DNA from 3 places in the Glutamicibacter sp. NPDC087831 genome. Region 3 is predicted to be linked to each of the others. Evidence: riboswitches for the same ligand, from Rfam matches in the RefSeq annotation. Region 3 holds a riboswitch; each other region holds the start of a gene.

Region 1 (10,387 bases), on a different contig from region 3:
TTCCAGGCATCGGAACCCAAATTCTCCTGGACATCATCCTGGTGGCCTACATGTCCATGATCTTTTCGCGCAGGCGGCTGGTCAGTGTGGTCGGCACCGTTCTGGCCGCGGTATTTGTGGCCGCCCTGGATAACGGATTGACGCTGCTGGGCGTGGCCAGCCAGTGGGTGGGTGCTGCCAAGGGCCTGCTGATCCTGCTGGTCTTGGCCAGCGTGACCCTGCGCGGAAGGAAGAACCGATGAGCACCATTGAAACCCTGGCCGCACCCGTGGAGCCGAGCCCCGGACCGGTCGCAGCCTACAGCGGAAAGAAACGCGGCACGCTTCAAGCATCGAGGCTGGTGGCTCCGGGTACGTTGGCCCTGATCCTCATCGTGTTCTCGGTGCTCAGCCCGGTGTTTTTCACCGTGGGAAACCTCTTCGGAATCCTGGGGCAGGTGGCTTTGCTCGCCTTGGCCGCCATCGGGTTGACCCTGGTGGTGCGCGCCGGAGGCATCGACCTGTCGATTGGCGTGGCCCTGGATCTGGGAGCCTTGGCCAGCGCTTGGCTGATCCATGACGGCTACCGTGCGTGGGTGGCCGTGGTCGGCGGGCTGCTTTGCGCCTTGGCGGTGGGAGCGGTGAATGCGCTGCTGATCGTGATCCTGCGAATCCCGGCTTTCCTGGCTACGCTGAGCGTGTGGTTTGCCGGCACCAGCGTGCAGCAGCTGCTCACCGGCGGCGGCGCACCGATCTACCTGTCGGCGCCCCTGGTGCCGGACGGTTTTGCCGTGATCGGGCGCGGATACTTCCTGGGCATTGACGCCGCCATCGTCAACGCGGTCTCCATCTCCCTGGTGGTGGCCCTGCTGCTTGGCATCACCCGCTACGGGCGGAAGCTGACCATGGCCGGCGAACAGCCGAGCGCCGCAAGAATATCTGGCCTGCGGACCAATGCGCTGATCGCCAGCGCCTACCTGTTGTGCGCGGTGATCGCCGGATTCGCCGGAGTGGTGCTGGCAGCACGCTCCAACGGATATGTCCCGGGCAGCGGACAGGCCTATCTGATGGATGCCATTGGCGCGGTCTTCATCGGGGCAACCATCAGCCGCTACGGGCGAGTGTCCGTGGGCGGAACGCTGATCGGCGTGGTGATTTTTGGCCTGCTGGATAACGGGCTGAACCTGATTGGCCTGTCCTTCTTCTGGCAAGACCTGGCCCGAGGGCTGGTTCTCCTGTCCATCCTGCTCGCCGCCGTGGTGCTCGGGAGGGCCAAGAGTCGGCCGGCCACCGGCATCTTCGCGCTATTGCGCACGACCAAGCATCAGGCACTGACGAACACCGCGAAGGGAAACAGAAAATAATGGGCAAGCGCATCCACCTTAACGCCTTTGACATGACCTGCGTCAGCCACCAGAGCCCTGGGCTGTGGCGGCACCCGCAGAATCGAGCCGACGAATACAACACCCTTGAATACTGGGTGGATCTGGCCAAGACCCTGGAGCGCGGTGGCTTTGATGCCCTGTTCCTCGCCGATGTACTTGGCATCTATGACGTGTACCAGAATTCCAGCGGTCCAGCCTTGCTCGATGCCGACCAGGTGCCACTGAACGATCCCTTCATGCAGGTTTCCGCCATGGCCGCGGCCACGAAGAATCTCGGTTTCGCGGTGACCAGCGCGCTGACCTATGAGCGACCCTACGCGCTGGCCCGGAAGTTCTCCTCGCTGGACCACCTCACCCGCGGGCGCATCGGTTGGAACGTGGTGACTAGCTACTTGGAGTCGGCGGCCCGCAATCTGGGCATGGCCAGGCAGCTGGATCACGACGCCCGCTACGACATTGCCGATGAATTCATGGACGTGGTCTACAAGCTCTGGGAGGGATCATGGGAGGAAGACGCGGTTCTCAAGGACCGCGAACGTGGCGTCTACACCGACCCTTCCAAGGTGCATCCGATTAACCATCACGGCCAGTACTTCAACGTGCCGGGCATCCATCTTTCCGAGCCTTCCATCCAGCGCACCCCGGCGATCTTCCAAGCGGGCGCTTCTTCGCGCGGCCGGCGCTTTGGCGCGCAGCATGCCGAGGGCATCTTCCTGAATTCGATCAATACCGCGGTCACCCGCCGCCAGACCGATGCGATCCGCGATGAGTTCGAACTGGTGGGTCGGCCCCGGGACGCCGCCAAAATCTATGCGCTGATGACCACTGTGGTGGCTGATTCAGACGCGCAGGCGCAGAAGCTCTACCGCGAATACCAGTCCTATGCCTCGCGCGAAGGTGCCATGGCATTCTATGGCGGGTGGTCGGGCTTGGACCTGAGCCAGTACGCGCCGGATGAGGAGCTGCAATATCTGGAAACCAACGCGGCGCGATCGGCGGTATCGATTTTCACTACAGCGAATCCGCAGCAGAAGTGGACCCCGAATGCCATCGCCGACTACCTCGGAGTTGGCGGCATCGGACCGGTGCTCGTCGGTTCGCCGGAAACCGTGGCGGACGAAATCGAGCGTTGGGTGGATGAATCAGGATTGGACGGGATCAACTTGGCCTATGCCATCACCCCAGGTTCCTTCGAGCAGTTCACCGATCTGGTGGTTCCCGAGTTGCGGAAGCGCGGAAGAACTTGGGCAGGATACGAAGGCAACACCCTGCGCGAATATCTGGCGGGTCCCGGCACGACGCGAGTGGCTGACGATCACCCGGCAGCCGCCTATCGCGGGGCTTATGCGGGAAAGGCCTCGGCAGCGGAATCCCAAGCGAGCCAAACACCTGAAGCTGTACTAGGCGCCCGGTGACACATGAGGAAATATGACGGCCACTGAGGCCCCTGTGAAGGCCTCGAAAATGTCGATTCATGACGATGTTCCGTCCTATGACATCTTCCCTGCCAAGCGGAGGCCGTCGGTGCTTCACTGATGGAGAACAACCCATCCAGAGCGGCTGAGAGACCTGGCTCCGAGACGCCGCAGCAAGCCTGCACTCCGCAGGTAGTGCTAACGCCAGGTTCGATGGATCCGCAGATTTTCTGCATCCTTCGGAATCCATAGCCCAAGAGGAGAACGAAGATGACTGTACTGGATACCCAATTGCCGCGCGTGCCCTACACCGGCACTGCTGATGAAGCTGAACTGGCTCATTGGCGCGACGTCGCCCAGCAAGTAGCTGACAAGCTGGCGGCTGACGCGCTCGAACGCGACCGAAAGAACGCCCAGCCTTTCGCCGAAGTGCAGCTGCTGCGCGAAGCCGGGTTGCTCAATCTCTTGGTGCCTGCAGAATTCGGCGGAGCCGGAGCCCATTGGGAAACGGCTTTCGAAGCGGTCCGCATACTGGCCGCAGCCGATGGCTCCATCTCGCAGTTGCTGGCTTACCACTACATCAACCAGTCCGGCATTGCGTTCTACGCCCCAGCAGAAGCGCAAGGGGCATGGTGGCAGCGCACCGTGGAAGGTGGCTGGCTCTGGGGCGATTCGGTGAATCCAGTTGATCCGGATTTGACGCTGAGCGCCGAAGGGGACGGCTACCGACTGAATGGAGCCAAGCGATTCTCCACGGGTTCCGGTGTTGGCGAGGTCATCGTCATCAACGCGCTGGTCCAGGGCGGAGAATACGACGGGCAGATTCTCGCGTTGGTTCTGTCACGCGATATCGATGGCTTGGAAATCGTTGACGACTGGGACTACCTGGGACAGCGGCTGAGCGCGTCGAATTCCTTGAAGTTCCACAACGTGCGGCTCGAAGCAGGGGACTTGCTGGGATTCGTCACCGATGAACCGGTCTCCACCCTGCTTACCCCCGGTATCCAGCTGGCCTTCGCCAACTTCTACCTGGGCATCGCCCAGGGAGCACTGGAGCGCGGCAAGCAGATCTTGCTGGGCCGCAAGAACGCCTGGCTGTTCTCGCAGGCAGAGACCTACTCGCAGGACCCGATCTTCCAGCGCACCGTCGGAGAGCTCAAAGCCCGCACTGCAGCAGTGGCGGCGCTGACCGAGAAGCTGGGCCGGAAATTCGATGCCCTGCTCTCGAAGGCCGGGGAAGTCACCCAGCCCGAACGAGCGGCGTTGGCCGTGGAAATTGCTGAAGCCAAGGTGGTCTCCACTGAGGTGGGAGTGGATGTGGCGAACCGGATCTTCGAGGTGACCGGTTCATCTTCGACTGCGAACTCGGTGGGCCTGGACCTGTACTGGCGCAATGTGCGCACCCATTCGCTGCACGACCCAGTGGACTACAAGAAGATCGAGGTCGGCGCCTACTTCCTGCGCGGAGAGTCCCAGCCGCTCTCGCTGTACACCTAAGAAAACTTCTCCCGGATTGGACTGAACGATGACTGTACTTGCAACTGGCAATCGACTCGCAGGCCTCAAAAACCGCTTCGCACCGCTCTTCGCGCGCATTGCGCAGGGTGCAGCTGAACGCGACCGCACCGGCGAATTGCCCTACCAGCAGGTCGCGGACCTGGCCGCTGCCGGCTTTGGCGCGGTTCGGGTCCCGGAATCGCACGGGGGTGCCGGTGCTACGCTGCCCGAACTCTTCGAGCTCTTCGTGGATCTCGCGGCGGCGGATTCCAATATTGCCCAAGCGCTGCGCGCTCACTTCGCCTTCGTCGAGGACCGTCTGGTTGCGGCCCCCGGTCAGGGGCGCGACAAGTGGCTGGCCCGCTTCGTGGCGGGAGAACTGGTGGGCAACTCCTGGACCGAGGTCGGCACCGTCAAGGTCGGGGACGTGATCACCAAGGTCACCCCGGACGGCGAGGGAAGATTCAAGCTCAACGGCACCAAGTACTACTCCACCGGCTCGATCTTCGCCGACTGGCTCGATACCTACGCAGAGCGCACCGACACCGGAAAGCGCGTGATCGCCGCAGTCAACCGCCACCAGCCCGGCGTCGAGCTGGCCGATGACTGGGATGGCTTCGGCCAGCGCACCACGGGTACCGGCACCTCCACCTTCACCGATGCGATTGTCGCCGAAGAAGACCTCATCGACTTCGATACGCGTTTCAAGTACCAGACAGCTTTCTACCAGCAGGTGCTGCTCGCTGTTCTGGCCGGCTCCGCCAAAGCAGCCGAGCGCGACTTCGCCGCCGAGCTGAAGGCGCGCAAGCGGACCTTCAGCCATGCCGCGGCCAATCTGGCGGCCGAAGACCCGCAGCTGCTGCAGGTGATCGGCGAGGTCTCCGCGGCGGCCTTCGCTGCCGCGGCAACGGTGGAACGAGTGTCGACGGCATTGCAGGGAGCCTATGAAACTGCGCAGGCGCTGCACACCGGCGAGGTGACCGGGGAAGAGGACGAAGCAGCCAACGATGCGGCAGAGCTGGCCAGCGCCCAGGCGCAGGTGGTGCTCACGCCATTGGTCCTCAACGCAATCACCCACGCTTTCGATGCGCTGGCCGCCAGCGCCACGAGCGTTACCAAGAACCTGGACCGGCACTGGCGCAATGCCCGTACCGCCGGCAACCACAACCCCTGGGTGTTCAAGGCGCGGTTGATTGGCGACCTGGCGGTCAATGGCACCGAGCTTCCGCGCGTGTGGGCGATTGGTGCATCAAAGTAGATTCCATGGTCTTGCGGGTCCAGCATTCTTTGCCGATGCTGGGCCCGTGGTCGTCGGCCCGGGGCAATTGATCGACCATCGTTCCAGTCGCCTGACGGATAGCTGCCGGCCTTGGCCCTAGCGCACCTGGGTAACCGTGCCACTTGCGATATGGAAGATATCCAAGTCGCGGGGCACGAAGAGGCCGCCAGAAAACTGTTTCGAAGCCCGCTGCCAAACTTCCATTCCAGATCCAGCGGGAACCAAATGATGCAGCGCCAAGTTCCGTGCTCCAGCCCGCTGGGCGATTCGACCTGCGTCTTCTGCGGTGGTGTGCGCGCGCTGATGATGTCCCATGCTCGCTTCCAGTTCGGAGGATGAAGCATGCGGGTAGCTACGAGCCATGGCCTCCAGATCAATAGCTTCATGGAACAGCAAGTCGCAGCCTTTGGACAGGCGCGCAAGATTTGCGCTTGGCGCTGTATCGCCGGAAACCACGACCGATCCATATCTCGAATCAAAGCGGAATGCGAATGCCGGAGCGATAGGTTGGTGCTGGACCAGGATAGCGCTAATTTTTACATGCCGATCAGCGTATATTTCAAAAGGCGCCATGTCCGGATGGTTGCTGTGGTTGGGGTGGAAGCCTGTGCCGGCGGGAATCTCGATATCTACGCCATGGAAAATATCCGAAATATCAGGTGCCGCCGAATCCCGTCGGCGATCGTTGAGATCTGTCGCATGGGCGCGCAGCAGCAAGTTGACCATGGCGTTGGTCCCGGGTGTGGGCGACTGCGGAAATATGGCTTCCGGCTCTTCGGCCGCTGTCTGCATCGAGGGCAGCACTCCTCGATCACCCGGTCCGAAAACAGGAACCTGCCGACCCTCGGTGCCGCGGAACCCAAGGCCGCCCAGGACCATGACGGAATTCAGGTCAATGACGTGGTCTGAATGCTGATGGGTAATGAAAATTCCGCGCAGGGCAGTGGGGTGAATCCCGATCTCAGCCAGGCCCAAACCGACGCCATGGCCGCAATCCACCAAGTAAGCGTGGCCGTCCACAACGATCGCGGTAGAAATTCCGCGACGGTGACCGGTTCCTGGATCCGGCCTCAATAGCGGGCCGCCAGCAGTTCCAAGCGCCACTGCATGCATTCCGGTCTTCATCACTGGCTTCATCTGTCTCCTGTAGACGGGTTATTTCATCGGCAAGCTGATGCCATCATCCGCGGAGGCAATGAAGTAGTCAAGGAATAATAGATTATTCGCCTCATAACATTTTCTAGTTGGCAGCGGTCCGCTGCCCGCTGGCTAGACTGGGCGGGTGATCAACTACACCCTGCGCCAGCTGCAGTACTTCGTCGCCGTCGCTGAACTCGGCTCCATCTCCGCCGCAGCGAAGCAGTGCCATATTTCCCAGGCAGCCATGTCCCAGTCCATGGACGAGCTGGAACGCGCCGTCGGCTCGCAGCTGCTGGTGCGCAGACGTGCCCGCGGCGTGGTGCTCACGGCTGTCGGCACCGACTTCCTGCTGGACTCGCGGGCCCTGGTGCGCCATGCCGAAGAAGTGCAGGACCAGATTGTCGAACGCCAGACCAAGCTCTCCGGCCCTTTGGTGATCGGCTGCTATTCCTCGCTGGCCGCTTTCTGGATCCCGGTGATCTGCGAACGCTTCACCAATGTGCACCCGGACTTGCAGGTCACCCTCGTGGAGGGGGACGGGGCCGACCTGCAGGAGCGTATGCTCAAGGGCCACCTGGATGCGGTGCTCACCCATACCCGCCACCTGCTGCCGCAGGTCTCTTCGCGTACGGTGATGTCGGGCCGGCCCTATGTGCTGGTGGGAGGCAATCACCGGCTGGCCGATCGCACCTCCGTCGCCTTGAGCGAACTGGCCGACGACGACTTCGTCTCCCTGGACATCCCCACGGTGCGCGATAACCAGCTGGTGAATCTTCGCATGTCGGGCTTGGACCCCAAGGTGCGGTGGAGTTCGCAGAGCTTCGAGGCGGTGCGCGGGATGGTGGCTCGGGGTTTGGGCTATACCGTTCTGGTGCAGCGCCCGCCGGTCAACCTGAGCTACGACGGCTTGCCGCTGTCGGTATTGGAGATCGAGGGCGAGGTTGGCGTGAGCGATATCTGCGTGGCCTACACCGCTTCGGACCGCCCTAGCTTGCGGCTGCGCGCGTTCTTGGATTTCTGCGAGGAAGCCGGAGCCGAGAAAGAGCGCAAGGCCGGTTAGAACCCGTAGGTTCCAACCGGCCTGCGCTCCAGCCAGTCGGGAGGCTAGTGGCTCATTTCCTCGGCCTCGAGGTCGGCGTCGCGGCCTTCCTTGATGCCGCGCATGGCCAGGGCGGCGACGATGAATGCGGCGGCCCAAACGGCTCCGGCGATCCACAGCGATCCGCCGCCCAGCAGCACCAGGCCTGCAATGATCATCGGGGTGAAACCCGCGCCCACGGTGGAGGAGAGCTGGTAGACCAGCGAAGCGCCGGTGTAGCGGATGCGGGTTGGGAACAGCTCCGCGGTGAACGCGCCGAACGGCCCGAAGATGAAGGCCTGGATGATGCCGTTGGCCACGAACAGCGCGATGGCGAACAGCCACAGCTGGCCCAGTTCCAGCATCCACATGATCGGCAGGGCGGCCACGGCGCCGGCGAGGATGCCGACCATCATGACCGGGCGGCGGCCCAGCTTGTCTGAATAGCGCGATGAAACCCAGATGCCCACCACGGTCAACGCGGCGCCAATGGCCTTGATGTTCAGCACCGCAGTGCGGTCCATGCCGACTTCCTCGACCACGTAGGAGATGGCCCAGACGGTCATCAGGCCCTGCACCGTGTAGGAGCTCATGCCCACCAGGGTTCCGCGGATGACGGACTTCGGGTACTTGGTGATGACCTCCATGAAGGGGGTCTTGCGCTCTTCTGCCTTGTTTTCCAACGCGAGGAACAGCGGGGACTCGGTGACCTTCAGCCGGATGACCAGCCCGATGCCCACCAGCGCGATGCTGATCAGGAACGGAATGCGCCAGCCCCAGGCCAGGAACTGCTCATTGGGCATGAGCGAGACGGCCGAGACTGCCAACGTGGCCATCACGGCGCCGGCCGGGCCGCCCATGTTCGCGAAGCTCGCCGCGAAGCCGCGGCGCTCCTTCGGCGCGTGCTCCAGTGCCATCAGCATGGCCCCGCCCCATTCGCCGCCCACGGCCAGGCCCTGGACGATGCGCAAGATGATCAGCGCGATCGGGGCCAGCATGCCGATCTGCGCGGTGGGAGGAAGCAGGCCGATCAGTGTCGAGGCACCGCCCATCATCGCCATCGAGGTGATCAGCACGCCCTTGCGGCCGATCTTGTCGCCGAAGTGGCCGAACACGATGCCGCCCAGCGGTCGGGCCAGATATCCCACGGCCAAGGTGGCAAAGGAAGCGAAGATGGCTACGCCCGGGGTCAGGCCAACGAAGAAGACCTTGTTGAAGACCAGCGAGGCCGCGGTGGCGTAGAGGATGAAATCGTAGAATTCGATTGCGCTGCCGATGAAGCTGGAAGCCAGGATCCGGCGCATCTGCGGGGATTTCAGCGAGGGAACCAACGCTTGTGCCTCCACGCCGTTGCCATTATTCAGGGTGCTGCTCATCGTACTGCCGCCATTTCACTGTTGACGCGGGAAAAGGATATCGTGTCCAGATCGTTGGGCACTAGGTAGTTGCCGGAGAATTTCGCGGCGTGGGCTTCCCAGACCTGCAAAGGCGTAGTTCCGGGGACCAGATGGTGCAGGGCCAGAGTGCGCGCCCCGGCCTCGTGCGCGATCTCGATCGCCTGCTCCGGCGAGGTGTGCGAGGCGCGGTGGTGGTCCATCGAAGCCTGGGCTTCCAAGGTGCCAACCGAACCGTAGGCGCGTTGCACCCAGTCGAAGTCGATGGCCTCATGAAGCAGCAGGTCGGTATCCTTCGCCAGGGCCACCAGGTTCTGGCAGGGCGCGGTGTCTCCGGAAATGGCCACCGAGCCTTCTGCGGTATCGAAGCGGAAGGCGAAGGCCGGAGCGATCGGCGGGTGCTTGACCAGTGTTGCAGTCACCGTGACCAGCTCGTCGCGGTAGATCTCGAACGGCGTGAACCCCTTCGGCGTCGGGTTCTCGTTGGGGTGGTACCCGGTGCCGGCCGGAATCTCGATGTCCGAGGCGATGAAGTGGTCCAGCGGGGAGGGACGCAGGGCGTCGATCACGCGGTCGTTCAAGTCCGTGGCGTAGGCCTGCATCAGGTGGTCGAACATCGAGGCGGTTCCCGGAGTCGCGTTCTGCGGGTAGAGCGGCTGCGGGGCGGTCACTGCGCGCGGGGAGGCAGGTGGCAGGGCGCCGCGGTCGCCGGGGCCGATGATGGAAATCGGAGCCTTGCCCGCTGGCAGGGTGAACATTCCGAAGATGGCCAGCGAAGCCAGGTCGATGGTGTGATCGGAGTGCAAGTGCGTGAGGAAGATGCCGCGAAGGTTCGCAGGGGTGAAGCCGGCTTTAATCAGCTGGTTGCCCACGCCGGTTCCGGCATCCACCAGGTAGACGCTTTCGCCCACGACTACGGCGGTGGAAATTCCCGCCCGCTTGCCGGCGTTCTCGCCAGTCCACCAGCGGGGTCCGCCGGCGGTGCCCAGCGTAACGACGTGGGGATTGAGATTGGTGGAGGCCATGGAATGCGCCCTTTCTTTGGTTCAAGTGCTGCATTCAATTCTTATGCGCTGGATCACATTCGTAAAACTGTTTTTATCAACCAACTAAATAGGTTTAGCCGATAATAGGTTGGGTATGCTCATAGCATCGACGCAAACCAAGGAGGGTCATGTCCGAGCAAGATCGCAGCCGGCTTTCACGCTGGATATTGCCACG
Region 2 (10,387 bases), on a different contig from region 3:
CACGCGGCGGAAGTGCAGGCCCCGGGGAATGCGGTAGACCTTGGAGAACTTGCGCACCGTTGGCTCGATGCCCAAGATGCCGTCGATGGTGTTCAGCAGGATCGGCCACATGCAGGCGAAGGCGATGGTGCCCATCTTCGGGCCCTGCCCCATGCCGAAGACGCCGATGATCATCGGAACCAGTGCTGCCTGCGGGACAGCGCGGAAGAAGTGGATGATCGGGTCAACGATCTTCAGCAGCAACGGGACTTCGCCCAGCAGCAGTCCGCCGCAGATGCCGAAGAAGGCAGCCAGGGCCAAGCCGACAAAGAGATTGGACAGCGAGTACCAGGCGCCGGAAATAATCACGCCGTTGCCCAGGTCGCGGACCAAGGCTTCGAGGATGGACTCCAGCGAGGGGATGAAGAAGTTCGTGGAGTTTGCCGAGCCGAACCACCAAGCCGCAACCACGGCAACGATGAGCCATGAAGAAACCAGTATCTTGCGTCCGGCGGCCGCCGAGGAACTCGGAGCCTTGGCTTTCGAAGCGCGTGATGGCACTGCGGGGGCGTTCAAAGTTGCGTTAGTCATCGTTCTGCCTCTTCCACTTCAGCAAACGGTTTTCGGCCTGTTGCAAGAGCAGGGCGATGGCCCATCCGGTCAGGCCGGCGAAGAACAGGTAGGCGAAGGCCAGATCCCAACGCTGCGCCTGCTGCATCAGCGTGATCTGGCGTCCAATGCCTGGCGCCTGGGAGATCACTTCAACGCCCACCGCCACCAGGATGGCGATGGCCGAGGAAATGCGCACACCGGTCGCGATCAGCGGCAGGGCAGAAGGCAGCAGGACCTTGGTGAAGCGCAGCATCGGCGGGATGCGGAAGACGGCGACGGTGTCGGCAACCGCGGCTTCCTGGCGGCGTGCACCGTAGATGGTCTGGATCAGCACTGGCCACAGGCAGGACAGCGCGACGACGACGATTTCCATCATGGTGTTCGAGCCGAGCAGCATGATCACTACCGGCATCAGGGCCAGTACCGGGAACGAACGGCCGAAATCGATCAGAATCGAGGTGGAGTTGTCGAGGAAGCGAACTGATCCAATGACCAGGCCCAGGACGACACCCACGACCGAAGCAATGAGCCAGCCGGTGAGGGCTGCGAGCAGGGTCTTGCCTAGCCCGCCCCAGAAGGCCGCTTGGCCCAGGGCTTCGGAGATGGCAGAGAAGATCTTTTCCACGCCGGGGAGCATGGAGGGCATGGTTCCTGAGGCGATCACCAGTTGCCAGATGCCCAGCAGGGCGGCGATGGCCACGATGCGCAGGGTCCAGAGCAGACCCGGTGAAATCGTTGACTCTTTCATGGGAATCCTTGAGTAAGCAGTTGCAAGCTAGGGGTGCTGGTGGCGCCAGCGCAGGGGATGGCGCCACCGGTGGGGCGAAGAGGACGTGGGCTACTTGGCGTCTGCCGAAGCCCGGGTAGGGGCTTCGTCCCAGAGCACATCTTCGACGATGACCTTGTTCTCGACCAGGCCGAAGTGGACCATGGCATCGATGCCGGATTGGGCTTCAGCCACGTTGAAGGTGACGTCCGCCGGGACGAAGGTCTTGGGCGCATCGGCTACATCGATCTGGTTGGCTTCGGCGTGGACCTTGCGGACTTCCTCCAGATTGGCCGGGTCCGAGTAGAACTTCACGGCATCCTGCATAGCTGCGTCGAACTTCTTGGCGGTCTCGCCATTCTGCTCCAGCCACTGCTTCTGCACGGTCCAAACGGTTACCGGCATGCTGGACTGGAATTCCTGTACCGGGTTGGAGATGGTCTGGTAGCCCTTCTCCAGCATCTGGTGGTAGAAGGAGTCGGCAGGCACTACTGCATCCACGGTGCCTTGTTCCAAGGCCGCTTCCATGCCCGCGTAGGGAACAGCAACTTCAGTGACTTCCTTTTCCTTCACGCCGGCCGCTTCCAATGCCTGGAGCACGGGGATGTCGCCACCGGACTTCACGCCAACTACGCCAATGGTCTTGCCCTTCAGGTCTGCCAGTTCCTTGACCCCGGAATCCTTGGCCACCATGACACCGGAGTTGTCGGCTTCCGGGTCGACCATGCCGTTGCCGCCAATGACCTGGATCGGAACACCTTGGGAGAAAGAGGTGGCGACGTTGATCCACGAGCCGATGGCAACGTTCACGTCACCGGAGACCACCTGGGCCAGCAGCGCGGCGGGGTCGGCGCCATTGACCAATTCAACGTCCAGGCCCTGGTCCTCGAAGTAGCCCTTCTCTTCAGCGATGCGTGCGGTTTCGAACTGGATCGGAGCAATGGCGACGCGCAGCTTCACCGGGCCGTCGGCGCTGGCCTCCTCACTGGATCCGCACGCGGCCAGGGTGCCGATTGCGAGGGCAGAGACTGCGAGGCCGGAGAAGGCCTTCCGTGCAAAACGTCGTTTCGTGACCATGGGGATCTCCTTGAAAGCTTGGTGCCTAGGCGAAGGCTGCGAGTTGTCGACCGGGGTCGGCTCCCGGAAGAAGAAGTACATTGAGCATCAAAATGTATTCCTTGAATCACAATATATCTTTAGTATGATTGTGTGGCAAGACTCACATTCAAAATGATGCCAACGACGAAGCGCGCCGGGCAGACCAGGAGATACATTCCATGACAGCAACAGATCTTTCCGCCGTTCCGCTGGCTCAGCAGCTTCGCGCCGCTTTGGCGGCCACGCCCCTTCCGCTGGTGATCAATGGCCAGGAGGTCGCTGGCTCGGGGGAAAAGCTGCCGGTAACCGATCCCTCCACTGGCCAGCTGCTGACCGAGACGACGGCTGCCACCGCAGCGGACATCGACCGCGCAGTAGCTGCCGCCCGTGCAGCGTTCGAGTCCGGGCCCTGGGCAGAAATGACCCCGGCAGCACGCCAGCGGGCGCTGCACCGCTTCGCTGACGCATTGGAAGCGAACCTCGATGAATTGGCTACCCTGGAGTCCCTGAACTGCGGGAAGCCCTTCAACGTCGCCCGCTTTGGCGAGCTGCCCGCGGGCATCGAAACCTTGCGCTACTTCGCCGGCTGGGCCACCAAGCTCAACGGCGAAACCCGCGAGATTTCCCTGCCAGGAACCTGGCACGCCTATACCCAGCGCCAAGCCTTGGGCGTGGCCGCACTGATCGTGCCATGGAATGTCCCCTTCACCATTGCGCTGTCCAAGGTGGCTCCGGCGCTGGCGTCCGGTTGCACCGTCGTGCTCAAGCCCGCGGAGCTGACCCCGCTGACCGCCGTGCGCATGGCGCAGATTGCGCTTGAAGCAGGCATCCCGGCCGGTGTGCTGAACGTTGTCCAGGGTTTGGGGCCGGTGGCCGGCCAAGCGCTCGCCGACCATCCGGATGTCGACAAGCTCTCCTTCACCGGATCCACCGCGGTAGGCAAGAAGCTGCTGGCGTCGGCAGCGGGCAATCTCAAGCGGCTGAGCCTTGAGCTGGGCGGCAAATCCCCGGTGGTGATCTATCCCGACGCGGATCTGGACAAGGCCATTCCGGCCGCGGCCATGAGCATCTTCGGCAACTCCGGCCAGGTCTGCGCGGCAGGGTCGCGACTGTATGTCCACGAAGACATCGCAGACCAGGTCATCGAAGGCATCGCCGGATTCGCGAAGAGCCTCAAGCTGGGCGCTGGCCTGGCAGACGGAACCCAGCTGGGCCCGCTGATCTCCCAGGTGCAGCGCGAGCGCGTGCTGGGGTACATCGAGGCGGGCATCGCTGATGGCGCGGAACTCGTTGCCGGTGGCTTGGCCGAAGGCGGAGAAGGATTCTTCGTGCAGCCGACCGTGCTGAAAAATGTCAGTCCGGACATGTCCATCGCCAAGGATGAGATCTTCGGGCCGGTGCTCTCGGTCAGCACCTTCGGCGACGAGGATTCGCTGGCTGAGGTGCTGCGCCGGGCCAACGACACCGACTACGGCCTCAATTCGGTGATCTTCACCCAGGACATTTCCCGCGCGTTGACCTTCGCCAAGAAAATCCAGGCCGGCAACGTCAGGGTGAATACCGGTGCCGGCATGGATGCGAACATGCCGTTCGGCGGATTCAAGCAGTCGGGGTGGGGCGCCGAAAATGGCCGTGAAGGCATCGAGGCCTACACCTCGCTGAAGTCGGTCACCGTCAAGCTCGACTAGCGGCAATGTTCTATTCCGGGACTGCTTTGCGCAGTCCCGGGCCGTTAGGATGAGCTCATGAGCGAAAAGGAGCAACCCCGGCTGGCTAGCGCGTTGGCGCAGAAAGTCGTCGACACGATTGCGCCGACCATCAACCGCAATGTGAACATCATGAATGCTCACGGAGTCATCATTGCTTCTACGGATGCTGCGCGTATCGGTACCCACCACGACGGCAGCGCAGAGGCGATCCGACGCAACGGCATCATCCGTGTCAGCCAGGCCGACGGCTCGGCCGGAACCCAGCCAGGGGTCAATGTGCCGCTGGTGCTGAACGACCAGCTCTGCGGCGTTGTGGGCGTGACCGGAGCTCCCCACGAGGTGGAACCGCTGGCCGGCCTGATTGCATTGACCGTTCAATTGCTCTTTGCCCAAGAACGCGAGCACTCTCGCAGCGCGCGGCGCGAGACCGAAGCCCGCGACATTATTTCTGCGTTGATCGCCGGTCGCGTTGCACCTGAAGTGATCGACCGCTCGCTCGCAGCGCATGGTTTGCGCGGGCCGAAATGCATTGAAGCTTGGCTGCCCCGAAGCGTGGGGGATCCGTCGCTCGAAGAGCCGGCGAAGGATCATCACCGCACGTCATGGATTAGCCTTTCCGGCGCGTACTGGAGGCTTTGCGCTGCCAGTGAGACAGCTTTCGCTCCCGAGCGCATGGACCAGGAACGTTTCCTGGTCTCCGCGCCTGTCGAAAAGGCCGAGGATCTCATGGCCGAAACCGAAGTGCTGCGCGTATTGGTGGGCTATCCGGCACTCGTGCCATCCCACGCGCGGCGCCGCATGTGGAGCCGGGAAATTGCTGTGGCTATCGCCCGCACCCCAGCCCGCAGCCTGGACCATGCAGCTGCTCCAGCGATGCAGCTCAATGAGGAACAAGCCAGAACCCTGCTGGTCGTTGCGACAGCTGCTTCGATGAGCCAAGCAGCCACGGATCTGCATATTCACCGCAATACCTTGGTTCAAAGACTTGAGCGGATAAGCCAGGTCAGCGGCATCGATATTCGGCGGTCCAGCGAGTCCCTGAAACTCCAGCATGCCATCTACGCGAGAGTGGCCTTGGGCCAGCTGCATGTTTTCTAGGCCCTGGAAACTAGGGGAGCTGGCGCCGGGGCTGGGAAGGGTGGGATGTTTGCACACATTGGCTCTTTCGAACCCAGGCAAATGTGGTCGTGTGCCCATAGGTATTCGGGGTCACTTTTCCTAGTATTGGCAGGATGATCGATCTTTGCGCCCGAAACCCGGGGTGGCACGGTGGCATCTAGCCCAACGGGCAAAGCCTTGAGCGGCTTTGCCGATAGGGCTGGTCCACCCGTTGAGCCATTGCGGGCTGGGCGCATTGAACTACCGATATTGGCAAAGGAGCCAACCCGCCGTGTACGAACTGCTAGTTCTGCTGATCCTTGTTGTGGCCATCGTGATGGTCACAGCACGCTTGAAGATCAGCCCATTTCTCGCCCTCGTTGGCGCCGCTATCCTGGCGGCCTTCGCCTACCGGATTCCGCTGGCCGACGTGGCTTCGACGGTCACCACGGCTTTCGGCAGCACCATGGGAAATATCGGACTGGTGATCCTGTTCGGAACAATGATCGGTGTCATCCTGGAGAAATCCGGCGCCGCGATCTCCATGGCAGATGCGCTGATCAAGGTCCTGGGTACCCGGTTCCCCAACCTGACGCTATCGATTATCGGCTACATCGTTTCCATTCCGGTCTTCTGCGACTCGGGATACGTGGTGCTCAACTCGCTGCGCAAAGCGATCACCCTGCGTACCGGGATCTCTGGGCTGGCAACTTCCATCGCCCTGATGACCGGCCTGTACGCGACCCACACCATGGTGCCTCCAACTCCGGGCCCGCTGGCCGCAGCCGAAAGCATCGGCATTGCCGATAACTTGGGCTTGATCATCGCTGTCGGATTGCCCGTTGCGGCCATCTCGGCCCTTGCCGGCTTGGCCTACGCCAGCCGCTTCAACAAGTCCAAATGGACCCCGTTGCCAAGCGACGACCACAATGACATCTCCGAACTCGACTATGAGCAGCTGCGTGCAAGCTTCGGAAAATTGCCCAGCCCGGCGCTGGCCTTCATGCCGATCCTGGTTCCGCTGGTGCTGATCTGTGCCGCATCCATTGCGAAGCTGCCCTCGCACCCGATGGGCGAAGGCGCTGCCCTGGAAATCCTTTCCTTCCTGGGGACGCCAGTTATTGCGCTGATCTTCGGCTTGATCTCATCGACTTTTCTTTTGAGCGGTGGCAGCAAGCTGGCGGTCTTCAATGAGCAGATGAACGAAGCTGTACGCACCGCTGCTCCGATCTTGCTGATCACCGGTGCCGGCGCCGGCTTCGGGGCGGTCCTGGCCGCGTCGGATCTGACCACGATTCTTTCGGATTCACTCAGCGGACTGGGCTTGGGCCTGGCTGTGCCATTCCTGATCGCCGCTGCACTGAAGTCCGCCCAGGGCTCGTCCACCGTCTCAATGGTGACCACTTCCGCGCTGGTCGCTCCGATGCTCGGCTCCCTGGGCTTGGGTTCGGAGCTGGGCATGGTGCTATCCGTATTGGCAGTAGGCGCCGGTGCGATGGTTGTCTCGCACGCCAACGACTCCTACTTCTGGGTCGTCTCGCAGCTCAGCCGCATTCCGGTGATCACCGCCTACAAGACCCTGAGCGTGGCTACCGCCATCCAGGGCACCGCGGGGTTCCTGACTGTACTGGTCCTGGGAGCCGTACTGCTTTAGCAGCACGCCTTCCAAGAAAGCAGCGGATCGCGCCATCGGCAGATGGCGCGATCCGTTGCTTTAAGCAGTGCTGGATTAGCCCAGGCCTGCCGCCGGGAAGCTCCGCGCGGCCTTATTCGCTGTGGCAGTCGAGATCACCAGCAACGCGATGGCGGCCAGGTAGCCGGTTCCGGTCGCGGCGAAGGCGAAACCGAATTGGCCCAGCAGGCAGAGAACTGCTGCGCTGGCCAATGCCGCCCAACCGGCCCAGGAAGCCGCGGCAAGCAGGGGCGCAGCCTGCTGATGCCCGGCGAACCAGGCGTCATCGCTGGCCAAGGTGTGGCGCGTCTTGATGCCGATCGCCGCATTGCGAGCGAGCTTCCGGTCCCGTGCCATCGGGGCGAGGAACGCTGCGACCAGCGTTATGCTCAGCAACCCGAACATGAAGGCAATCACGCCTGCTGGATCCACTTGCCGCCTCTTCTGCCGATTGATCTTGAATGGCCATTCTATGCGGTCGCATGGAAGTGCCCTGATCCACGCTGTGTTCCCAATCGATGCCTGCGGGAACGTTCTTGAGATCCAGTTCCGGCATGCCAATTGCGTCATGCGAAGGTCATATGACGTCTTATCTGCCCGTTTTCCGGCAGGGCGAAGGCGCGAAGATGACGTATTTTGTCCTGCTGTTCCTCCGCATGACAGCGCCCTTCCCGAGGACCTGCCAGTAATGCTTGACTCGGAGCACAACCCATCCAGAGCGGCTGAGAGACCTGGCTCCGAGACGCCGCAGCAAGCCTGCACCAGCAGGTAGTGCTAACGCCAGGTTCGATGGAACTCCCGGGTCTAGAAGCATGAACTTCTGTTCGGGATCCCTCGTTCAATTTGTCTAAGAGAGGGACGACATGACTCGTACTCGTCCGAACGCCTTGAAAGTTCTGGCTTCAGCGATGGCGGCAGCAACACTGCTGACTGGCTGCTCGCTGAAAGAACCACGGCCGGAAATAGCGCCGGTTGTGGCGCAAAGCAGTAATCCGCAAGCCGAGCATAAGCTCGACAACGTTCCTTCACTCAAAGGCAAAAAGGTCGGCATCGCGGCCAAGGATATCCTGCACGACTACTCGCGCGTGGTCTACCAGCAGATCCAAGAGCGCATCAAAGAGCTCGGCGGCGAGGTCATCGCTACCCAAGCCGAAGCCAAAGACGAGAAGCACGTCTCTGACGTAGAAAACCTGATCACCCAGTCGCCCGATGCCATCGTGGTGATCCTGGGCGATGCCCAAACGCTCACTCCTGCCTTGGCCAAGGTGGACGCCGCCGGGATCCCGCTGTTCACCATCGATTTCCAAAGCGAATACTCGAAGAACAACGTCACCAGCGACAACTGGAACGTCGGCACCACGCTGGCTCGCACCATGGCTGAAGACCTCCACGGCAAGGGGAAGATTCTGGTCTTCAACGGCTTCCCCGGTGTGACTCCCTGCCGGATCCGCTACAACAGCCTGAACCTGGTGCTGGAAGACTACCCAAATATCGAGAAGATCACCCCGGAACTCCAGGACAAATACGAAGGCACCATCGAGGATGCCAAAAACCAGATCCAGGACCAACTGCGCAGGCTGCCCGAGGGCGAAGTTGACGCGATTTGGTCCTGCTGGGACATGCCGCTGATCGGTGCCGCGCAGGCCATCGATCCCACTGGTGGCGACATCAAGCTGTATGGAGTGGACGCAGAGCCCGGGGCCCTGGATTTGATAGCGAACCCGGACAGTTCATACCAGTTCACCGTCGCTCAGCCCACCAAGCAGATTGCCGCTGCCTCGGCCACTAATATCGCCCTGTTCCTCGATGGGCAAACCGATCTGGTTCCGAGCACCAGCTATGCCGAGCCGATTTTTGTCGACAAGGACAACGTGAATCAGGTGCGCCATGACAACGGAATCTAAGGAACTGCTGAGCATGGCCGCCATCAACAAGTCCTTTGGCACGGTCGCCGTGCTCGACCATGTGCACCTGCAGCTTCGGGCCGGAGAGGTTCTGGGCCTAGTGGGCGAAAACGGAGCTGGAAAATCCACCCTGATCAAGATACTCACCGGGCTGTACACCCTGGACTCGGGGCAGATCGAACTTGCCGGCCAGCCGGTGCAAATTCGCCGGCCTGCCGATGCCGAAGCGCTAGGCATTGAAGTGATTCACCAGGACCGCCATCTGGCCGGCCGCTTGACCGTCGCCGAACAGCTGTACCTGGGCACCGCGAAGAGTCGTGGGCTCTGGCGCCACGAGCGCACCGCGCAGGCAGCAGCCCGGGCGGATATTTTGCGAACCACCGGCCAGGAGCTGGACACCGGTGCCTTCGTTGATGAGCTCAGCGTTGCCCAGCAGCAGCTGATCCAGATTGCCCGTGCCGTACTGGCCGAACCCAAGGTGCTGATTCTCGATGAGCCGACGGCACCGTTGGCCAATGATGAAGTTGAACAGCTCTTCGGCACGATCCGGCATCTGCGGGACCGCGGGGTAGGGATCATTTTCATCTCGCATTATCTCCAGGAACTGCGGCAGATCACCGACCGGATTACGGTGCTGCGCAACGGCAGAAATGCCGGTGACGCCAGTTTCGCGGACGGTGACAGTATCGAAGATGTCATCGGCTTGATGCTGGGCAACCAGGTTAACGAGTTCTCGCACCAGAGGCGCGAGCCGCCCGCCGTTCAGGGCGAGCCTGCCCTTGAACTGGTGGACCTCTCGGTGGCCGGAACATTGAGCGGCATCAATATCTCGGTGGCGCCCGGAGAAATCGTGGCCGTCACCGGATTGGTGGGATCGGGGATTGAGGTGCTCGCCGACGCGGCCACCGGCAATCGTGCGCATACCGGCTCGGCGCTGCTGCACGGCCGGCCGGTGGCATCTGCGGCGGACTTTGCCGCCCGGGCAGGCGCCTACGTCCCGTCGAACCGGCATTCAGATGGCATCTTCCTGCGCAACACCGTGCGCGAAAATATTGCAGCGGCCAGCCTGCGAAAGCTTGGCCGCCGCCTGGGCTTGTTGAATGCGCGCAAAGAGCGGGACACAGCCAGCGAACTGGTGCAGCGCCTGGATATCCGTCCGGCGAATCCAGAAGCCGTGGCTTCGGGTTTGTCCGGCGGCAACCAGCAGAAAGCGGTATTGGCCCGCTGGTTGGCCAAGGGATCGGACGCGCTCGTCTTTGACCAACCCACCTCGGGCGTCGACGTGGGAAGCCGTGCGCATATCTACGCGCAGATTTCCCAGTTGGTCCAGCAGGGAGCCGCCGCGCTGTTGGTCAGCGTTGACCTGGAAGAAGTAGTGGGACTGGCCGATCGAGTGCTGGTGCTCTATCGCGGTCGGATCATCGCCGAACTGCCGTCGAGCGAGGCGAGTACGGAAAGAATTCTTCACTTGGCATCCAGCGGCCAAACCGCCGGAACATCACGCGAAGAGGTCAAAGCATGAGCGCCACCCTTGTTCCGGTCGACGAAG
Region 3 (10,387 bases):
CAGCGCCTCGCGGATCTGGGTGGTGCCGATGATTTGCGCGGTCGAACCGCCGGTCACCAGCCCTACGGCCAGGTTGTGCCTGGGCAGGTCGTTCAGCGCGTTCTGCACCAGCCGGGCGAAGAACGGGATGCCGGCAATGGTCATGGGCACGGCGGCCGCCGCAATGCCGATGGTGGTGCCGGTGACCCATTTGGTGAAGGGGATGATCGCTGCCATCAGCACCAAGAACGGCAAGGAGCGTCCCATGTTGGCGATCCAGCTGAGCACCGCATGCAGGCGCGCCCGAGGGAAGAGCCCCTGCCGATCGGTGTTGTACAGCGCGATGCCCATCAGTCCTCCGAGGCTGATGACCAGGGCCATGACGATTCCGACCATGGCCCACGTCTGGCCGTAGGCCGGCAGCATCAACTCGGGCAATTGCTGCCACGGAGTGTCGGTGCCCACCGCTGCGCTTTCAAAGGGGATTCTCATGCGTTGGCCTCCACCAGTTCGTGGTTGTTGCGGGCAAGGCTGCTTGGGTCGGTTTGCAGGCCCCACCCGTCCAGCAACCGGATCAGGTACTCAGGGGCTGCGCCCCGCACGCCCAAGCGCACGCGGCCCAAGGTCCCCTCATGGTGCGCCTCGACGGCGCCGCCCAACAGGGCCACCGCGATCCCGTGTTCGATGCCCAGACGCGAGATCCAGCCGGGATCGACCCGGTCTTTGCGGTAGGCCACCGTCACTGCGTAGTCGAAGCCTGCCGGCAGGTCCTCGGCCCGCAGCGGCAGCAGCTTCGCCCCGGTCTCCGAACCCGGGGATGCCACCAGCTCATGCAGGGCTCCGTGCTCGGCAATGCGTCCACCGGCGAGCTGGGCGACCTCGTCAGCCACATGCCGCACCACATCCATCTCATGGGTGATCAGGATGATGGACAGTCCCAGGTCGCTGCGCAACGAATCCAGCAGCCCCAGCACCTGGTGGGTGGATTCGGGGTCCAGGCCCGAGGTGGCTTCGTCGGAGAGCAGCAGCCGCGGGCGCAGGGCCAGGGCCCGGGCGATGCCGACGCGCTGCCGTTGCCCGCCGGAAAGTTGCCCGGGATAGGCGTTCGCTTTTTCCAGCAGCCCTACCCGGTCCAGCAGCTGGGCCACCCGTTGCTGCATTTCATGGTGAACCACCCCGAGGTTCCGCAGCGGAAGGGCCACGTTCTCGGCGACGCTCAGCCGGCTCAGCAGGGCCGAGTTCTGGAAGATCGTGCCGATGGCGCGGCGTTCGGAGCGCAGGGCCTTGCCCGACAGCGCGCCGAGGTCCTTGCCGTCGACGAGGATCTGCCCGCTGCTGGGCTTCTCCAGCAGCGAGATGCAGTGGGACAAGGTCGATTTCCCGGCCCCGGAAGGGCCGACCACGGCCGTGATCGAGCCTTCGGGCACCGACAGGTCGATCCCCTTGAGCACCTCGATGCGCCCCTGCGCGGTGTCGTAGTGCTTATGCAGGTCCTTGATCTCGATCATGCTGCATGCTCCTGGGCGATGCGCTCCATAATTCTCCTTGGCTGTTGCACCGTGAGGCACTGCCCGGGGCCGAAGTTGCGCCGGCTCGCGGCTTGGCGTGGCCCGGTGGCAGCCACTGCTCCATCGGTCCTGGCGGTAGCACCGTCCCGCGATTCGGGTGGTTGCTGCGACGTCAACGAGCCAGGTCTCTCGGTCGCTCTGGATGGGTGGCGTTCAATATCTTGAACAACTTCAGTGTCGAGCACGGAATAATTTGTGACCAAGCGTGAAGTCAGCAAAACGTCATGAAACCCCGTGACGTGTTTCCGTGTCCTTGATTCGCGTCATTTTCCACGTCATATAGCATCTTGTGACTATTTACGACTGCAATTACGGCAAAACATTGACTTGGATGCCGTCCTTGCGATCGATTGCCGAGCTTTAAATTGCTAAGTCCGCGGCCAATGGCCACGGACTGCGCACATATGATTTGGGAGCGACGACGAACCCGTTCAGCATTAGTCGGACTAGTTGCTTTCCACCGCAACAGGTTCTTCCAGCTCGTCGTCGGCTTCCCAACGCCGGGACCGCCGGACTCCCAAGAGAATTGATGCCGCAATAACTGCGACCAGAAGCAGGATCCATCCGGCTGGGATGGACCAGAAAGTTGTCGAAGCTGTGCTGAACCCGGCCGGCAATGAGTCGATGTCTTCGGCGTTCACTCTAACTTCGACCTGCTGCCATAGCAGCGGCCAGAGTCCCGGCAGCTGCTGTTCGATTGCCACAATGGACCCGGGTAGCAGTTCATCGAGCTGGTATTCGGACGATGTGGATCCCCAGCCGAAGGGGCCAGATGCAGTGATCGTGTAGCTGCCCCGGGCCCGCAGATTCCCTTCGTTGGCCACGGTTGCGCCCACGATGGCATCAACCGGTTCGAACGGGTTCCACGCGATGGGCGCCTGGGCGCTGGCTGCCGACACGTTCAGCTTGACTGCTCCCTCGCCACCGACTCGGACAGCCAGCTGCGTGGCCAGTCGGCGGTCGACCACCACGGTTCCAGCCGAGGTATCGATATAGGACGAAACCATGCCACCCAGATAGTCCCCCGGCGCGGCGTCCGTTGGAATTTCGACAGTGAATTCGACCGAGGTTTTCTCCCCCGGTCCCAAGGCTACTTCAGCTTGGTCTACCTCGATCCACGCGCCCACGGTAGTAGCCAGGTCGGTTCGCTCGGAGAGTTCCAGCGACCCGTTGCTGGTGGTCGCACCGTCTGCGGGATAGACGGCCAGTGAAATTTCTTCGGTCCCGTAGTTGGTGATCTCGAAGGAATCCCGGGCCTGTTCCCCGGGCTCGAGATCGTAGGCGAAACTCGACCGGGTTTCTGTGCCGCCCGGGTTGGTGCCCCACGACAAGTCATCGCCATGAGCAGCCGGCGCCGTAAGGGCAGTGGCGATGGCTACCGCGAGCACACTGATCGTTGCACGGTGTCGCAAGTTCTTGCGGGTGGCGTATTGCTGGAACATCTTTTCCTCGGGAATGTGGTCGGCAGAAATGGTGGCGGCACGCACCACGGGGAACGCTGTGCGTGCCGCCGGTGAAGCTGGAACTCTACTTCTGGATGGCGGTGATCGTCAGAGTCGAGCTGTAGTTGCCGGCAGCGGCTTCAGCCGGTGCCAGCAGCTGGATGCCGGTGTTCAAAACGGCTTCGGATGCGCCCGTTGCCGAGGCCAGCGGAGCGGTAGCTGACAGGCCATTGCCGGTCGCCGGCGCCACGGCCGCACCCAGGCTGACAACGCCCGTGGTTCCCGCGCCGGCCGGAGTCCAGCCCAGAGCCTTGGCGCCGAAGGCGTTGGATCCGTCGGTGAAGTCTGTGGCCTTGCCATCCAGGCTCCAGCCTCCGGAAACTTCGCGGCCGTCATTTACGGTGATGGTCGGCAGGGTGCCGTTGGCAGTAAAACCTGCGGCATTCTGGGTGGCAGCCCCGAGGTTGGCAGTCGAGTCGGCGATGCTCCATTTGAAGACGCCCGGTTCGCTTGGTTCGGTCTCCTTCTCCGGAACGGTGACGTCCACCTCGACGTCCTTGGAATCGGAGTCCTCGGGTGCTTCCGGCTCGCTTGGCAGTTCTGCGTCGACGATGTCCCAATCGACACTCAGCGGGGTGGCGACTTTGCGTGCGTCGGCGCTGCCACCCGATGAGTACCAGTAGGACTGAGTGCCGGTTTTGCCTTGGAATTCAACGAAATCCGCGGGGAAGGAACCCCAATTGGCGCCTTCCTTGACCTGGCTCAGGCCGGCTGGCGCCTCTACTTCCTTGTATTCCGGGCTGACGCTGAATCCGTCGGCATCAACGGTGACGCCCTTCAGGTTCGCCAGGGTAATGGTCTGCGGTGCGATGGGAACCCAGGTACTGGCATCGTTCATGTCTGCCTGGTAGCCCGATCCGGTGGCCTTCAGGGTGGCAGATCCGTCGGCTTTGACGTTCAGCACTGGATCCGTGGCGGTCCAGTAGGTCAGTCCGCTGTAGAACACGGAGGTGAACGACCCTTCCCACGAAATCGTGGCTTCGCCAGTCACCGGGTCGACATTGCCGGAACCTTGGCTCAGTACTACCTTGTTGTTGCTGACGTTGGTGGTACCGATGGGCGAAACTGCGCTACCCGAACCGGTCTGGCACTTGGTGTCCCAGGTCGGGGCAATGCTGGTTGAATTCGGCCCGTCTTTGAGGATGCTGACGTTTCCTTCAACAGCCTTGTAGAAACCGTCCTCCTGGGTCCAGGCGCGGGACGAACCGGAGTTGCCGGCCTTGCCCGCCGACAGGAAGTTGCAGGCGCCGGGCTGGAATGCACCGGCTCCCGATTCCAAGTTCAAGCCCCAAGTCAAGGTGACGCCATTGACTGCTTGCTCTGCGGCTTGGGCGGGTGCGGCCACTGCCGCCATGGTGATAGCTGCCGACGCTGCAGCGGCTAGTGCTAGCGGCTTGCGAATCTTGGACATGCCGTTCTGTGAGGACATTTCCCCTCCGAGTGATTTGTAGAATGGTGCCCGGACCCTGGCGGGCCTGGTGCGTGGGTATCGATGAAGCTCCGTGGGTTCAATCCCACGAGCATGTGTTGTTTCCGGCCCCTACTTTTTCGACGAGAAGGGCCAGACCAGCCATCCGCGGCGGAATCCAATCCATGCCGCGGAAGACAGCGCCAGCAAGCCTGCCAGGGACCACAGCAGAGGCTGCCGGTAGTCCTTGGCCCGCTCGATGGCCTCCGGGATCAGCGACTTCCCCAGCCAGTTGATGGCACTGGCCGTGTGGTTCGACGCTTGAAGCACCGTGGTGCCCAGCCCGGGTAGTTCTGCCAGCGGGGCTTGGAGTGCCGCCGCTGCTTGTTGCAGGATGTTCGTCGTCGTGGTGTCCGACAGCGAACTTCCCCCGCCCAACGTGGTGTCGTTGGAATCCTCTGTGCTCCCGGCGGTTTCGTCTTGCGCCTCGGGAGTGCTTTCCGTGCCGGCTTCCGGTTTCTCCAGCACCAGGTTCTGCGGCGTGTAGCTGATGTACACGTCGCTGGCGACTTTCGCCGCATCGCGCTTGCCGCCGGTGGAGAACCAATATCCGGCCTGACCGGTCTTGGCGTTGAAATCGATCCAGCTTTCAGGGAAGGAACCCCACCAGTCGCCGGTGCGCGACTGCGCGGCATCGGCCGTGCCATTCGTGGCCACCGACTTGTACGCTGGCGTGGTGATGATCCCCTTCTTGTCCAGGACCACCTGGGGAAGGTCTGCCATGGTGATGCTGGTGTCGGCGAGCTTGGTCCATTTGGAGGTGTCGTTCATGTCCGACCCGAAGCCGCTGGCCGTGGCGGTCAATTTGCCCTGGCCGTTGGACACGCTGAGCACCGGGTCCGAAAGCGACCAGTAGGTCATGCCGCCGTACATCGCCAGCGTGAAGGAGCCCTTCCAGGAGATCCGTGCGGTGCCTTTGGCGGTGTCGACGCTTCCCTTGCCCTTCTCGATGACCACTTGGGCGCCGGTGCCGGACTCGTCGTAGCCGGTGCCGACCTCGCGCCCCGAGGCATCCTGGCATTTGGTGTCCCAGGAATCGAGCGCCCATTCGCCTCCGGCATCGGGCGCTTCGATGCGCGAGTTGCCGTCCTTGGACTTGTAGAACCCGTCGGATTCAGCCCAGGTCCGGCTCGTCCCGGCATCCCCGGCGATCCCGGCAGACAGGAAATTGCAGCCGCCGAAGAACGAACCGGAGGTCATCTCGGTGTTGACTCCCCAGCGGAACTGGGCATCGGTCACCTCGAAGGTGCCAGCGTCCGGGATGACTACCTGGACATCGATCTGTTCTTCGCCGCTGCCGTGGCCAGCGTGGGCCGCCACCGGTGCGAACAGCGAGCCCAGCAGCAAGGGTGTTGCCATGACGGCGGCCAGCCGGCGTCGCACGCTCATACGTGTTCCTTGTGAGGGGATTCTTCCAGCCGGTCCAGTGCTGTGGTCTCGGGATCTGCGTGCTGCGCCGCGGCGGGAGCCTTGATTGCCCGCGAAGGCTTAACGCGCCGCTTGCGGGTTGCCGGGCGCTGGGCTGGCGCGGCAGTTGCCGACGTGGCCTTCTTCCGTTGCCCCTTGCGGGTCAAGGTCGTGATCAGCGAACTGAGCACCAGCAGGAGCAGCACCGCGGCGGTGGCGATGACTGCGATCATGGCCCAGCGCATCCCTTCCTGGTTTCCTTTATCGGCCACGGGCAGCAACGCGGAATCAGCCATCACGCTGAATTCAGCCTCGACGCTGTTGCCTGAACCGGCGCCGGTGAGCTTGAGCTTGTGCGTGCCTGCGGTCATGTCGGAAGGAACCTGCACGGCACCTGCGATTTCGCCGAACTGGCCCGCCGTGATCGGCCCGGCGGCCGTCAGCCCGGAGGACAGGGTGGCCACGACCTGCTCGCCGGCGGCGAATCCCCGGCCGGTGAATCCCAACGATCGGCCGGCGATGACGGTCTGCTGTTCCAGGCCCAAGGCCGGTTCGCCGGCGGCGACGGCCGTCAGCGGCTCTCCGGCACCAGTTTCCTGCGCTTCCTTGGACGTCCCTGGGGCTTGGGATCCTGCTGCGCCGCTGCCCTGGCCTTCAGCGCCGGGGTTCTGCGTGGCGGTTCCTTCCGGGGTCCTGGTGGTTGGCACAGAATTCTGCGTGGAATTCTCCCGCGCGGCACCGTTCTGCGTACCACTGTTCTGCGCGGCAAAGGCGGAAGCCGCGAAGGAAATCGGCTGGAATGATTCATTGCGGCCATTGGACACCCCGTGGGCGCCGAAGGTGATGATGCCGCACTGCACCTCTCGGCAGTCGACAGTTGTGCTGCCGCCGGATGCGCTGGCGGCGGTGAAGGTCGGTCCGGGGATCACCATGGACAACTTGAAGGTGCCATTGGCGGAGAGCACCCCGCCGTTGGCGCTGTCTGCGGTGCTGGATCCGGGGAAGGCGACGAAGCGCTGGTAGCCCTTGTTGTTCTTGGACTGGGAGTCGGCCACGTAGAAGAAATCCTTGTCTGCCTTGCCTCCCTTGCTCGGCTGCCAGGCAGAGCTGGCCACATAGCCGAAGACCACGTAGATGCCGCCGAATCCCTTGTCGATGGACTGGAACCCCGACCCGCTGACGCTGAGCGTGGTGGGACCGCTGGCCGAAGCCTTATTGGTCCCCGCGGAGGAGGTGACGCTCAGCCGCGCTGCAGAGTCCGCAGGCGTGGCCACGGTGCCCCCAAAGCCCTGCGTCAGCACCAGAACGGTGGCCAGCAGGGCAATGAACAGCCCGCGGGTGCGCGGTGCCTGCATGCTCGTCATATCAGTTCCTTTTCACGAATGGAGATTGGCTGCAGGTGCGGGCGCAGCGGGGTGATGATCAGGGCTCCGTTCTCCGGGTGCCGCATCACGCTCAGCGGATAGCGGTAGACCCGTTGCAGGTTCTCGGCGGTCAGCACCTCGTCGGGTGCGCCGGCCGCCGCGACGCGGCCGTCCTGCAGCAATACGATGCGGTCCGCGTAAGCCGCGGCAAGGGACAGGTCGTGCAGCACCACCACGGCGGTGGCACCGTCCCGGGCGCGCTGGCGGACCATGGTCATCAGCTGTTCCTGGTACCGGATGTCCATTGGCGCGGTCGGCTCGTCGAGCATGATGATCCGGGTTTCCTGGGCCATGACACGAGCGAAGGCGATGCGTGCCTTCTCCCCGCCGGACAGCGTCTGCACGGTGCGGCTGGCCAGGGCCTGCGACTCGGTGCAGCGCAGCGCGGCGGCCAGCACCTGGTCGTCGCGGTGTTCCTGCTCCGTCCCCACCCAGGGAGCGCGGCCCATCCGGACCACTTCTTCTCCGGTGAAGGCGAAGGACACCCGGGACTCTTGAGTCTGTACAGCGCGCACGCGGGATAATTGGCGCACTGACCACGATTCCAGCGGCTTTCCGGCCACCATAATCTGGCCGGATTCCAGGGGTTCATCACCGCTCAGGGCCGCGAGCAGGGTGGACTTTCCTGCGCCGTTGGGGCCGACCAACGCCACAACTTCCCCGGTGAACAGCTCGAGGTCGATCTCCTTGAGAATCGGTGCTCCACCCAGCTGCACCTGGGCTCCGCGCACCTGGATCACAGGGGTCGCGCTCATGACCAGCCCCCTGCCCCGCGGCGGGTGCGGCGAATCAGCCAGAAGAAGAACGGCCCGCCAACCAGCGCGGTCAGCATGCCGATGGGCAGGTCAGCGTTGGCGACCAGCGTTCGGGCGGCGGTGTCTGCAGCAAGCATCAGCAGGGCGCCGCCGAGGGCCGAGGCCGGAAGCAGCAGGCGGTGTCCCGGGCCCAGCGCCATGCGCAGGATGTGCGGGACCACAAGCCCCACGAAACCGATAATGCCGGCGAAGGCCACGGCAGCAGAGGTCAGGAACGCGACGATCACGATGATCCGGCGGCGCAAGGATTCCACGTTCACGCCTAGGTGTCGGGCTGGCCGTTCACCCAGCGCCAGCAGGTCGAGCTTGCGGGCCATGGTATATGCCAACAGGATGCCGGCCAGCGCAATCGGCCCTGCAATCGCGACGTTGATCCACAATGTCCCGTTCAGCGAGCCGAGCTGCCAGAAGACGATTTCCTCGCGGGCAGATGAATCGCCAACAAAGGTCATCAGCGCGATAACCGCTCCGGCGATGGCGTTGATCGCCACTCCTGTCAGCACCAGCGTGACCACCTCGGTGCGTCCTGCGTGCCGCGCGGTCAGGTAGACCAAGCAGGTCGCGATCAGCCCGCCGAGGAATGCCGCCACCACCGTGGTCCACTGTCCGAAGAATGTCAGCCCCAACGCAATGGAGGTGCAGGCGAACGCCGCGGCTCCGGCTGAGACTCCGACGACGCTGGGTTCAGCCAGCGGGTTGCCGAAGACTCCCTGCATGATCACGCCTGCCGACGCCAACGCGGCGCCGACCACGATGGCCATCAGCACCCGCGGGAAGCGGATCGCCCACAACGCGGACTCCGCATGCTGGTGGGCCGGCAGCTCGCCCCAGTCGAGCCCGAGGCGATGGAAGATGCTGGCCAGGATTTCAGGCACAGAGATCTGCATCTGCCCTACGCCGGCGCTGGCCAGCGTGGCAATGGCCACCGCGGCGGCCAGGGCTACGAGCACAATGGCATTGCGCACTGAGCGGCCTGGGCTCTGCCTCGCGGCCGGCAGCTGGGTGTCCGGAGACTTGGCGGCCGAAGGCGCGTTCTCCTCTAGTCGCAGCGGCCGGGTTATCTGCTCCAAGCTCATGGGGCGACCGCCATTTGCGGCGCGTAGATAGCTACCGACAAGGCTTCCAGCACGGCCGCGGAATTGGGGCCGAAACTGAGCAGTTCCGCGTCGGCCATGTCCACGATTCGCCGGTTCTGTCCCGCAGGAGTATGGGCCAGCGCCGGAACGGTGTCTGCGATGCCGTCAATCCCGCCGAGGGATTCAAGCCCGCCGGTCATCATGATGACCAGATCCGGAGCCGCTTCCACCATGGCTTCGTCGGTCATCGGGCGCATGCCTTTCCACCCGATCTCGGTGGCCACATCGATGCCGCCCAGAGAGGTGATCAGCGAATCTGCACCGGATTCCTTGCCGAAAATGTAGTAGATCCCCGATTGCCCGCGGGCGTAGAGCAGCAGCATGCGCAGGCGCCGGTCCCCCGGGGGTGCGATCCCGGCGATCTGCTCGGTGATCTTCGCCATTTCCGCCGAGGTTCTTTCGGCGAGTTCCTCGCCCTGTGCAGGTACGCCGAGCGCTTGCGCAACGGTGTTGATCATCTCGGCGGTAGTTTCGAGACTACGCGTGGAATCGAGTGTCACGACGGGGATTCCGGCCTGGCGAACCTGCTCGATCACGTCCCAAGGGCCCAGTGATGAGTCAGTGATGATGACCGTGGGGGCGAGTTGCAAGATCGCCTCGGCGTTCAGTTCGTGCCCGTTCTGCGTCACCAGCGGAAGGCCGGCGGCTTCCTCGAAAGTTGTCGAGGTGTCACGTCCCACCACGTTCTCTCCCAAGCCCAGGTCGAAGACGATTCGCGAGGTCGTTCCGTAGAGATCCAGCGGCAGGATCCGCGAAATGTCGGTGACCGTGACTTCGTTGCCCTGCGCGTCGGTGACGGTTGCCGGCAGCGCCGCTTGCGGGTTCTTCGCTACGGGATTGACCCCGGCTTCGGCCAGAACCGCGGTCGACGGCCCCTCATGGGACTTGGGGTTTTCCATGACCTGGACCTCGGACAGCGCTTTGCCATCGCCGCTGGCTTCACCTCCGGCAGCAGCCGAACTGCAGGAAGACAGGGCCATGGCGACGGCAAGGAGCAGTGCCCCTAAGCGGATCGGCGCACGAGTGAATAGATTGCGAAGCACGGGAATCCTAGATGCGAGTGTGAGTTGCGCTTTAGGTAAAGGTTA

Evidence for each region. A riboswitch is a leader RNA that binds a small molecule or an ion and turns the genes downstream of it on or off. The one in region 3 is predicted to bind S-adenosylmethionine.
Region 1: linked by a shared signal. The riboswitch ahead of ACIOJF_RS07850 (acyl-CoA dehydrogenase family protein) and the one ahead of ACIOJF_RS13515 (methionine ABC transporter ATP-binding protein) in region 3 are both predicted to bind S-adenosylmethionine.
Region 2: linked by a shared signal. The riboswitch ahead of ACIOJF_RS07825 (substrate-binding domain-containing protein) and the one ahead of ACIOJF_RS13515 (methionine ABC transporter ATP-binding protein) in region 3 are both predicted to bind S-adenosylmethionine.

The regions. Positions count from the first base shown of each region.
Region 1 is NZ_JBIUVH010000002.1:299,282-309,668, forward strand. It holds gene ACIOJF_RS07835 (ABC transporter permease) at 1-242, shown strand, start outside; gene ACIOJF_RS07840 (ABC transporter permease) at 239-1,342, shown strand; gene ACIOJF_RS07845 (LLM class flavin-dependent oxidoreductase) at 1,342-2,778, shown strand; SAM riboswitch class I at 2,908-2,998, shown strand; gene ACIOJF_RS07850 (acyl-CoA dehydrogenase family protein) at 3,049-4,275, shown strand; gene ACIOJF_RS07855 (acyl-CoA dehydrogenase family protein) at 4,304-5,533, shown strand; gene ACIOJF_RS07860 (hypothetical protein) at 5,651-6,346, opposite strand; partial or broken gene ACIOJF_RS07865 (MBL fold metallo-hydrolase) at 6,446-6,691, opposite strand; gene ACIOJF_RS07870 (LysR substrate-binding domain-containing protein) at 6,837-7,754, shown strand; gene ACIOJF_RS07875 (MFS transporter) at 7,799-9,148, opposite strand; gene ACIOJF_RS07880 (MBL fold metallo-hydrolase) at 9,145-10,191, opposite strand; gene ACIOJF_RS07885 (YidH family protein) at 10,341-10,387, shown strand, end outside.
Region 2 is NZ_JBIUVH010000002.1:288,166-298,552, forward strand. It holds gene ACIOJF_RS07790 (ABC transporter permease) at 1-570, opposite strand, end outside; gene ACIOJF_RS07795 (ABC transporter permease) at 563-1,339, opposite strand; gene ACIOJF_RS07800 (ABC transporter substrate-binding protein) at 1,430-2,434, opposite strand; gene ACIOJF_RS07805 (aldehyde dehydrogenase) at 2,635-4,143, shown strand; gene ACIOJF_RS07810 (sugar diacid recognition domain-containing protein) at 4,201-5,262, shown strand; gene ACIOJF_RS07815 (GntP family permease) at 5,555-6,916, shown strand; gene ACIOJF_RS07820 (SdpI family protein) at 6,992-7,366, opposite strand; SAM riboswitch class I at 7,641-7,730, shown strand; gene ACIOJF_RS07825 (substrate-binding domain-containing protein) at 7,798-8,838, shown strand; gene ACIOJF_RS07830 (sugar ABC transporter ATP-binding protein) at 8,822-10,360, shown strand; gene ACIOJF_RS07835 (ABC transporter permease) at 10,357-10,387, shown strand, end outside.
Region 3 is NZ_JBIUVH010000004.1:104,982-115,368, reverse strand. It holds gene ACIOJF_RS13520 (methionine ABC transporter permease) at 1-471, opposite strand, end outside; gene ACIOJF_RS13515 (methionine ABC transporter ATP-binding protein) at 468-1,487, opposite strand; SAM riboswitch class I at 1,606-1,696, opposite strand; gene ACIOJF_RS13510 (WxL protein peptidoglycan domain-containing protein) at 1,994-3,037, opposite strand; gene ACIOJF_RS13505 (hypothetical protein) at 3,075-4,478, opposite strand; gene ACIOJF_RS13500 (hypothetical protein) at 4,590-5,906, opposite strand; gene ACIOJF_RS13495 (hypothetical protein) at 5,903-7,288, opposite strand; gene ACIOJF_RS13490 (heme ABC transporter ATP-binding protein) at 7,285-8,103, opposite strand; gene ACIOJF_RS13485 (iron ABC transporter permease) at 8,100-9,239, opposite strand; gene ACIOJF_RS13480 (hemin ABC transporter substrate-binding protein) at 9,236-10,342, opposite strand.